DNA from 3 places in the Rhizobium sp. SU303 genome. Region 1 is predicted to be linked to each of the others. Evidence: riboswitches for the same ligand, from Rfam matches in the RefSeq annotation. Region 1 holds a riboswitch; each other region holds the start of a gene.

Evidence for each region. Region 1 has a riboswitch for thiamine pyrophosphate ahead of RlegSU303_RS26710 (hypothetical protein). Riboswitches for the same ligand answer to the same signal wherever they lie in the genome.
Region 2: it holds a riboswitch for thiamine pyrophosphate, as region 1 does, so the genes downstream of both, thiM (hydroxyethylthiazole kinase) here and RlegSU303_RS26710 (hypothetical protein) in region 1, are expected to answer to the same signal.
Region 3: it holds a riboswitch for thiamine pyrophosphate, as region 1 does, so the genes downstream of both, RlegSU303_RS21100 (YkoF family thiamine/hydroxymethylpyrimidine-binding protein) here and RlegSU303_RS26710 (hypothetical protein) in region 1, are expected to answer to the same signal.

The regions. Positions count from the first base shown of each region.
Region 1 covers NZ_CP088096.1:451,670-453,866, reverse strand. Annotated here, with positions in the region: gene RlegSU303_RS26715 (hypothetical protein) at 1-403, shown strand, start outside; TPP riboswitch at 623-733, shown strand; partial or broken gene RlegSU303_RS26710 (hypothetical protein) at 824-1,384, shown strand; gene RlegSU303_RS26705 (hypothetical protein) at 2,099-2,197, opposite strand, start outside.
Region 2 covers NZ_CP088097.1:334,574-336,770, reverse strand. Annotated here, with positions in the region: gene RlegSU303_RS30530 (hypothetical protein) at 1-810, shown strand, start outside; TPP riboswitch at 902-998, shown strand; gene thiM (hydroxyethylthiazole kinase) at 1,049-1,852, shown strand; gene thiE (thiamine phosphate synthase) at 1,849-2,197, shown strand, end outside.
Region 3 covers NZ_CP088095.1:4,280,433-4,282,629, reverse strand. Annotated here, with positions in the region: gene RlegSU303_RS21105 (ABC transporter permease) at 1-744, opposite strand, end outside; gene RlegSU303_RS21100 (YkoF family thiamine/hydroxymethylpyrimidine-binding protein) at 757-1,365, opposite strand; TPP riboswitch at 1,356-1,469, opposite strand; gene soxR (redox-sensitive transcriptional activator SoxR) at 1,780-2,197, shown strand, end outside.

The sequences.
Region 1 (2,197 bases):
TCTGACCGTTGGACCCGGTGAGCTTATCGCTTATCGCCGCGTCCGCCTGGTCTGCGGCGACCGCGTCTTGTCCGAAGCCGACAACTGGTATGTACCTGCAAAATTAACTGCAGAAATGAATCGGGCGTTGAATACCAGCGATATCGCGTTTGGCAGAGCCGTTCAGGCTCTCAATTTCACTCGCACAAACCTGTCTGCCAAGTTGCTCTGGTCCCCTCTATCCGAAGGCTGGGACATGGACGGCTTAATAACGCATAAAACAAGTTCCCTTAGCCTGCCGCCGTTCCTGCTCGAACATCGTGCCATACTGAAACTTCAAGACGGCACTCCGTTTAGCGCCTTGGTCGAAAGTTACACGGACAAGGTCCTAGACTTTCCAGTTCCGCGCCTGCTTTCTCAATAGCGCTTCGGTATCTCGGTACACTTGCTGCACTGCGCGGGATAAAATAGAAAGCCACGGCATGGGACAAAGGCGTCCGGCTTGCACAAGCGTGCCGGTCGGGCGATTGACTTGTCGATTCGTTTGATCGCGGCGACCACGCACGATAGCCTGTGTGTAACCTGACCCCAAGCCATCGCAGATTGTCGCTTGACAGTTCCCTCGGCAAACCTCTACGCTTTTTGCATTCACCAGGGGGTCCCATCAAGGGGCTGAGGTACTGCTATCGCGCGCAGTGACCCGTTGAACCTGATCCAGTTCATACTGGCGTAGGGACGGTGCAAGCGCTCGAAGCAGTGGATTCACGCGTGGAATCCGTGCCGGCGTCTTTTCATCATTCCGGCTGAGGACTGGGTCTCCAATCGAAAGTTGGAACCTCAAACCATGAATATCGCAGCCACCCCAACCCACACCACCGGCCCCTTGCCGGCATCCAGGAAGATCTACATTCGGGGCGGCGTCCATCCCGACATTTGCGTGCCGATGCGCGAAATCAGCCTACATCCGACATCAGGCGAGCCGCCCGTTGTGGTCTACGACTCCTCCAGCCCCTATACGCTCGAGGGCGCCGAGATCCGTATCGAACAGGGGCTGCCCTCACTGCGACGCGACTGGGTTCTCGCCCGCGGCGACGTCGAGGCCTATCAGGACCGCCATGTCCGTCCCGAAGACAACGGCTTTGCCAGCGGCGAAAGGCTGACGCCCGAAGTTCCCACGCTACGCCGGCCGCTACGCGCAAAGGATGGCGAGGCCGGCACCCAGTTTGCCTATGCGCGCGCCGGTATCATCACGCCGGAAATGGAGTTCATCGCCATCCGCGAAAACCCCGGCCGCAAGGCGCAGGCGGATGCCGTAGTCCGCGACGGCGAGAGCTTCGGCGCGCATATTCCGGATCATGTGACGGCGGAATTCGCCCGGCGGGAAGTGGCGGTGGGTCGGGCGATCAACCATGTGGCCCAGTGCCCGCCAGTCACCATCGAACGAATACGCCCCGCTCTGCAGATCATGAGCGCCGTCGCCCAAGGCGCGTTCATCGACTCCGGTTGATGGGCATTCAGCCAGAGACTCCATTCGAAACCCGCAAGAAATCCGGATCCTCGCCGGCATCAGTAAGGATGTTTTCTGCACCAATGCGGCCATGAACCAGACCCTGCGCGTGGACAATTGATAGTGCTTGTACGACCCTGCGGATACACTCGCGAAGGGTGACTTTCGGTGAGGGCGCGAAACACGCAAGGAATGTCATCCATGCTGCGTTTTAAAACCGCCCGCGTGTGGCGCGCCCTGCTTTTTGGAGTGTAGTCGCGGGCGGAGGCATGGCTTCCGTGCCGACGCTCGCGGCACCGCCTCCTTTGCGGAGGCAAATGACGATGCGCAGAAGCTGGGGAAGACCCTGTGCGCGGTCCTTGATAACGTTGCCGTCAAGAAGAGCTAGGTGACTTCCGTGCGTGCATTCAAATCTGCTTGGGCCCGTGGCGTCGATCCAACTGATGGCAACCGTAATCAGCGGCGCGCTAAGCCGTCATTCAGCAATCTTTTCGGCCGCCATTGCGAAAGTCAAGGATGCTCGCCTTGAAAGGACTCGAACCGGCGACACCCTATTCAAATCTGAGATTGTTCACGTACAACAAGCTTAAAAGGGCAGACAGCACGCCACGCTCACCGTTCAAACCGCTCTAGCATTTTTCTCAACTGCGCGTTTTGCAACGTTAGCTTTCTGGCCAGCTGATCCCTGAGCACCCTGATTTCGTCATCGAG
Region 2 (2,197 bases), on a different replicon from region 1:
ACGGATTCCGAACTCAAAGCGGATTCAGCGCCGATTGCGCTCGCCACGGACGATGCCACCAGCGCCAAAATGCTGATGGAAGCTCTCATCGCGGCGCCGACATTTAACCTCGAAAGCTCCGTCGGCAAGGCTCAAGGGCTCGGCGACGTCGTCTCGGGCCTGATCTCCGGCCCGAGAGCGGCGGTGGCGCGGTTTTTGAACCAGCTGACCTATTACGAAATGAAGAAGCGCGCCGGCATCGTCGGCGAGGCGTTGACGAAAAGCGTGCTGTCGAAGCTCGTGCTGCAACAGCCGATCCGCCTGCATCTCGTCGGCCACAGCTTCGGCGCCCGGCTGGTCGCGGCATCAGCCAACGGGCTCACCCCGGTCCCGAAGCTGGAATTCTTCTCGCTCACCCTGCTGCAGGGGGCCTTCTCGCACAATGGCTTCGCCAAGGAGATCAAGCCGGGCCTTGCCGGCGCCTTTCCCGATGTCGTTGGCAAACCGACAGGCCCGATCTGCATCACCCACACCCACAACGATCTCGCCTGCACGCTTGCCTATGCGCTGGCGTCGCGCCTGTCGCGCGATATCGCCAAGAGCATCGGCGATGCCAACGACGAGTTCGGGGCGATGGGGGCGAACGGTCCGCAGCACCTGAAGGCGGGACAGGCTGTCGAGGACGATACGGATGCCGTGTTCACGCCGCAGGCCGGCAAGGTCAACACCTTCCTGGCGGACAAGTACATCATCAAGACAGCGGCGTCGGATGCCCATAACAATGTCGCCAACGAGGATGTCGGACGGCTGCTGGCAAAGATCGTCGGCTGATCGCCTTTCGTAAAAAAACGCACGGCGCTGTCAGTCGTGGAATTGTCATTTTCAGGATGACATCAGTCCCGTTCTCTGCGAAAAAGAGCGCGATGAGAGACAGGGGCGTTCGTCGACAGACGGGCTGAGAAGCACCCTTCGAACCTGAACCGGATAATGCCGGCGGAGGGAGTCGCTCGGGGCCGCGGCACCGCCCGCACCAACCGCCCCGTGCCCGCCCCCGCCTGAAAGGGGCCACATGCAGACCAGGACCACACCAGGAGCGATGCTGAAGGCGATGCGCGAGAAGCCGCCGCTCGTTCAGTGCATCACCAATTACGTCGCCATGAATATCGCCGCGAATGTCCTGCTTGCCGCGGGCGCCTCGCCCGCCATGGTGCATGCCGCCGAAGAAGCCGGCGAATTCGCCGGGATCGCCAGCGCGCTGACAATCAATATCGGCACGCTGTCGACGCAATGGATTGACGGCATGCAGGCGGCGGCGAAGGCGGCGACATCCGCCGGCAAACCCTGGGTGCTCGATCCGGTCGCCCATTATGCCACGACCTTCCGCCGCAATGCGGTTGCCGAACTGCTCGCCCTGCGCCCGACCATCATCCGCGGCAACGCTTCCGAGATCATCGCGCTTGCTGGCGGAGAGAGCCGCGGCCAGGGCGTCGACAGCCGTGATCCGGTCGAGCAGGCGGAAGGTTCGGCGCGATGGCTGGCTGAGCGACAGCGGGCGGTCGTGGCCGTCACCGGCGCCGTCGATTTCGTCACCGACGGCGAGCAGGCCGTGCGCATCGAAGGCGGATCGGCCTTGATGCCTCAGGTCACAGCACTCGGCTGCTCGCTCACCTGCCTCGTCGGCGCCTTTGCCGCGACAGCGCCTGAGGACATCTTTGGTGCGACGGTCGCTGCACTTGCAACCTTCGCCATCGCCGGTGAGGAAGCCGCCCTTGGAGCGGCCGGCCCCGGCTCCTTCTCCTGGCGCTTCCTCGATGCGCTGGCCGCGCTCGACGCCGAAACGCTTGACGCCAGGGCAAGGATATCGGTGGTATGAAGGCTTTCGACCTTTCGCTCTATCTCGTCCTCGACGCCGATCTCTGCGCGGAGATCGGCATGGTCGAGACCGCGCGCCTTGCCATTGCCGGCGGCGCGACCATGGTGCAGCTGCGCGACAAACATGCCGGCACCATCAGGATGATCGAGACCGGCCGCGCCTTGAAACAGGCGCTGGATGGGACCGGCGCCCTCCTCATTGTCAACGATGACGTCGAGGCGGCAATCGCCATCGGCGCCGACGGCCTGCATATCGGCCAGGAGGACATGGATGCGATGAGAGCGAGGGCGATGATCGGCCCTGAGATGATCCTTGGCCTGTCGGTCGAGAGCGAGGCGCTTGCCG
Region 3 (2,197 bases), on a different replicon from region 1:
TCCGAAGAGGCAGAGTGTCAGCACGGCGCTGACGACGACGGCGGCGAGCACGAGATCGGGACGGAAATTGTTCTTGGCGTTGAGAATATAGATGCCGAGGCCGCGGGCGGCACCGGCATATTCGGCAAAGATCGCGCCGACGACGGCATAGGTGATCGAGATCCGCAGGCCCGCGAAGAAATAAGGCAGCGAGGAGGGAAGCCGTGCCAGACAAAAAATGCGCCAACGGCTCGCCTTCATCGAATTCAGCAATTCGGCGATGTCGCGGTCGGTCGATTCATAGCCCTGCAGCAAGGCGACGAGCAGCGGGAAGAAGGTGACGAGCGCCACCAGCAGGATCTTCGGCAACAGGCCGAAGCCGAACCAAAGGACGACGAGGGGCGCGATCGCCACCAGCGGCAGGGTCTGGCTGGCGATGAAGATCGGCAGCAATGCCCGGCGCATGAAGGGCACGAAATCCATGAGGATCGAGGCGGCAAAGGCGAAGGCCAGCGACAGGGCGAAACCTCCGAGTGTCGCGCCGAGCGTGGGCCAGGTATTGGCAATCAGTCCCTCGCGGTTCAGCCAGCCCTGCATGACGATGCGCGAAGGCGCCGGCAGGATGGATGGTTTGATGCCGGAGAGATCGACATAGAGTTCCCATGCCGCCAAAAAGGCGCAGCCGGCAAGCAAGGCGGGTATGCCCCGGTAGAGAGCGGCGCGGAGCGCGGCAAGGCGCGATTCCGATGGTTTTGACGGTATCATCAGCGTTCGATTTCAAGCTTTCGTCGGGCTGTTGGCCGACACCGTGATGTCGAGGGTCACATGCCCTTCGGGTTCGCCGAAGCGAAAGAAGGCCTCACGAATGGTGGCGAACACCGCGCCGGCATCGCCAGAGAGCCTGGTGCAGAAATTTTTGGCGCGGTCGAAGGTGCCGGAGCGCTTCAGGAAGTCGATGCAGCCGTAGATCTCGTCCATATGGGTGCCGGCTCCCATGACGTAGAGCGAGAATTGCGCGGCGGTCGGTTGTCTGGTCTCGGCGGTGGTTTCAACGGCGGCAAGTGCGGCTGTTATACGCTCGGCAAGCGGCTCCGCCTGGCCGAGGGAGGGGCTGACGCCGCAGATGGCGTCGTCGGGCTCGCCGGGGCAGCCGCGTGAAATGGCAGCGGACAGCACGCAATGCTCGCCGGTCTTCGCGGCAGCGACGAAAAGGTCGTGCATGGCGGCGAAGAGAATGTCAGGCGGGCCGACCAGCAGTGTGGAGATGTCATCGGTCTCGATGCGCAGCCGGTTGCGATAGGGATCGAGCGCCGTGACGGCATCGAGAATGATGCCGACGAAATTGTCGGACATCGGATAGAGTGACACTTGTGCGCCTGAGAACATCTGAACCTCGCTCCGCTGGCATTACCCAGATCAGCTTTGAAGGGTCCAGAGGCTTGCGCCTCACATCTCAGCCCCGGCAATACGGAGCTCCCCTGTTATTTGCGCGGAAACTATCACCGGGGTTTTCTCCCCGCAACAGCAAAATTGCGAACCCGTCCGTGCGGTCGGAATGAACCGGATGTGACGGAAAACACCCGGGCGGAGGATCTGCCCGGGTGTTCCCAATGGTTCCGTACCTGCCGGGAACGGAACCGGAGCTTCCTCCCTCAGGCGGCTAGTGCATAACCCCGAAAATCGGAATCGATTTTCGGAAAAGGATATGCGCAGATTCAAAGTGATAGAGCATCCTTAGCGGACTTTACGATTGCAGGAGCAAGGGTTATAAAACCTCAACTAATCTTGAGGTCAAGAGGCATGGATACAATTCCGGCAGCGCCGCTCGGCAAGCTCCTGACGGTCGGCGAAGTGGCGGAGCGCAGCGGCCTGGCCGTCTCGGCGCTGCATTTTTACGAAACCAAGGGGCTGATCTCGAGCATCCGCTCTCGAGGCAATCAGCGGCGCTATGGGCGCGATGTGCTTCGCCGGCTCGGCATCATCAAGGTGGCGCAGCGTGTCGGCATTCCACTTTCGGAAATCCAGGCGGCGTTCGAGTCCCTGCCGCAGGGACGCACGCCGACCGTGGCCGACTGGCAGACGCTGTCGGCGCTGTGGAAGGATGATCTCGACGCGCGAATCAGGCGGCTTAGCCTGCTGCGCGACCGTCTGACCGGCTGCATCGGCTGCGGCTGCCTGTCGATCGAAAGCTGTCCGCTGCGCAATCCCTGCGACCGGC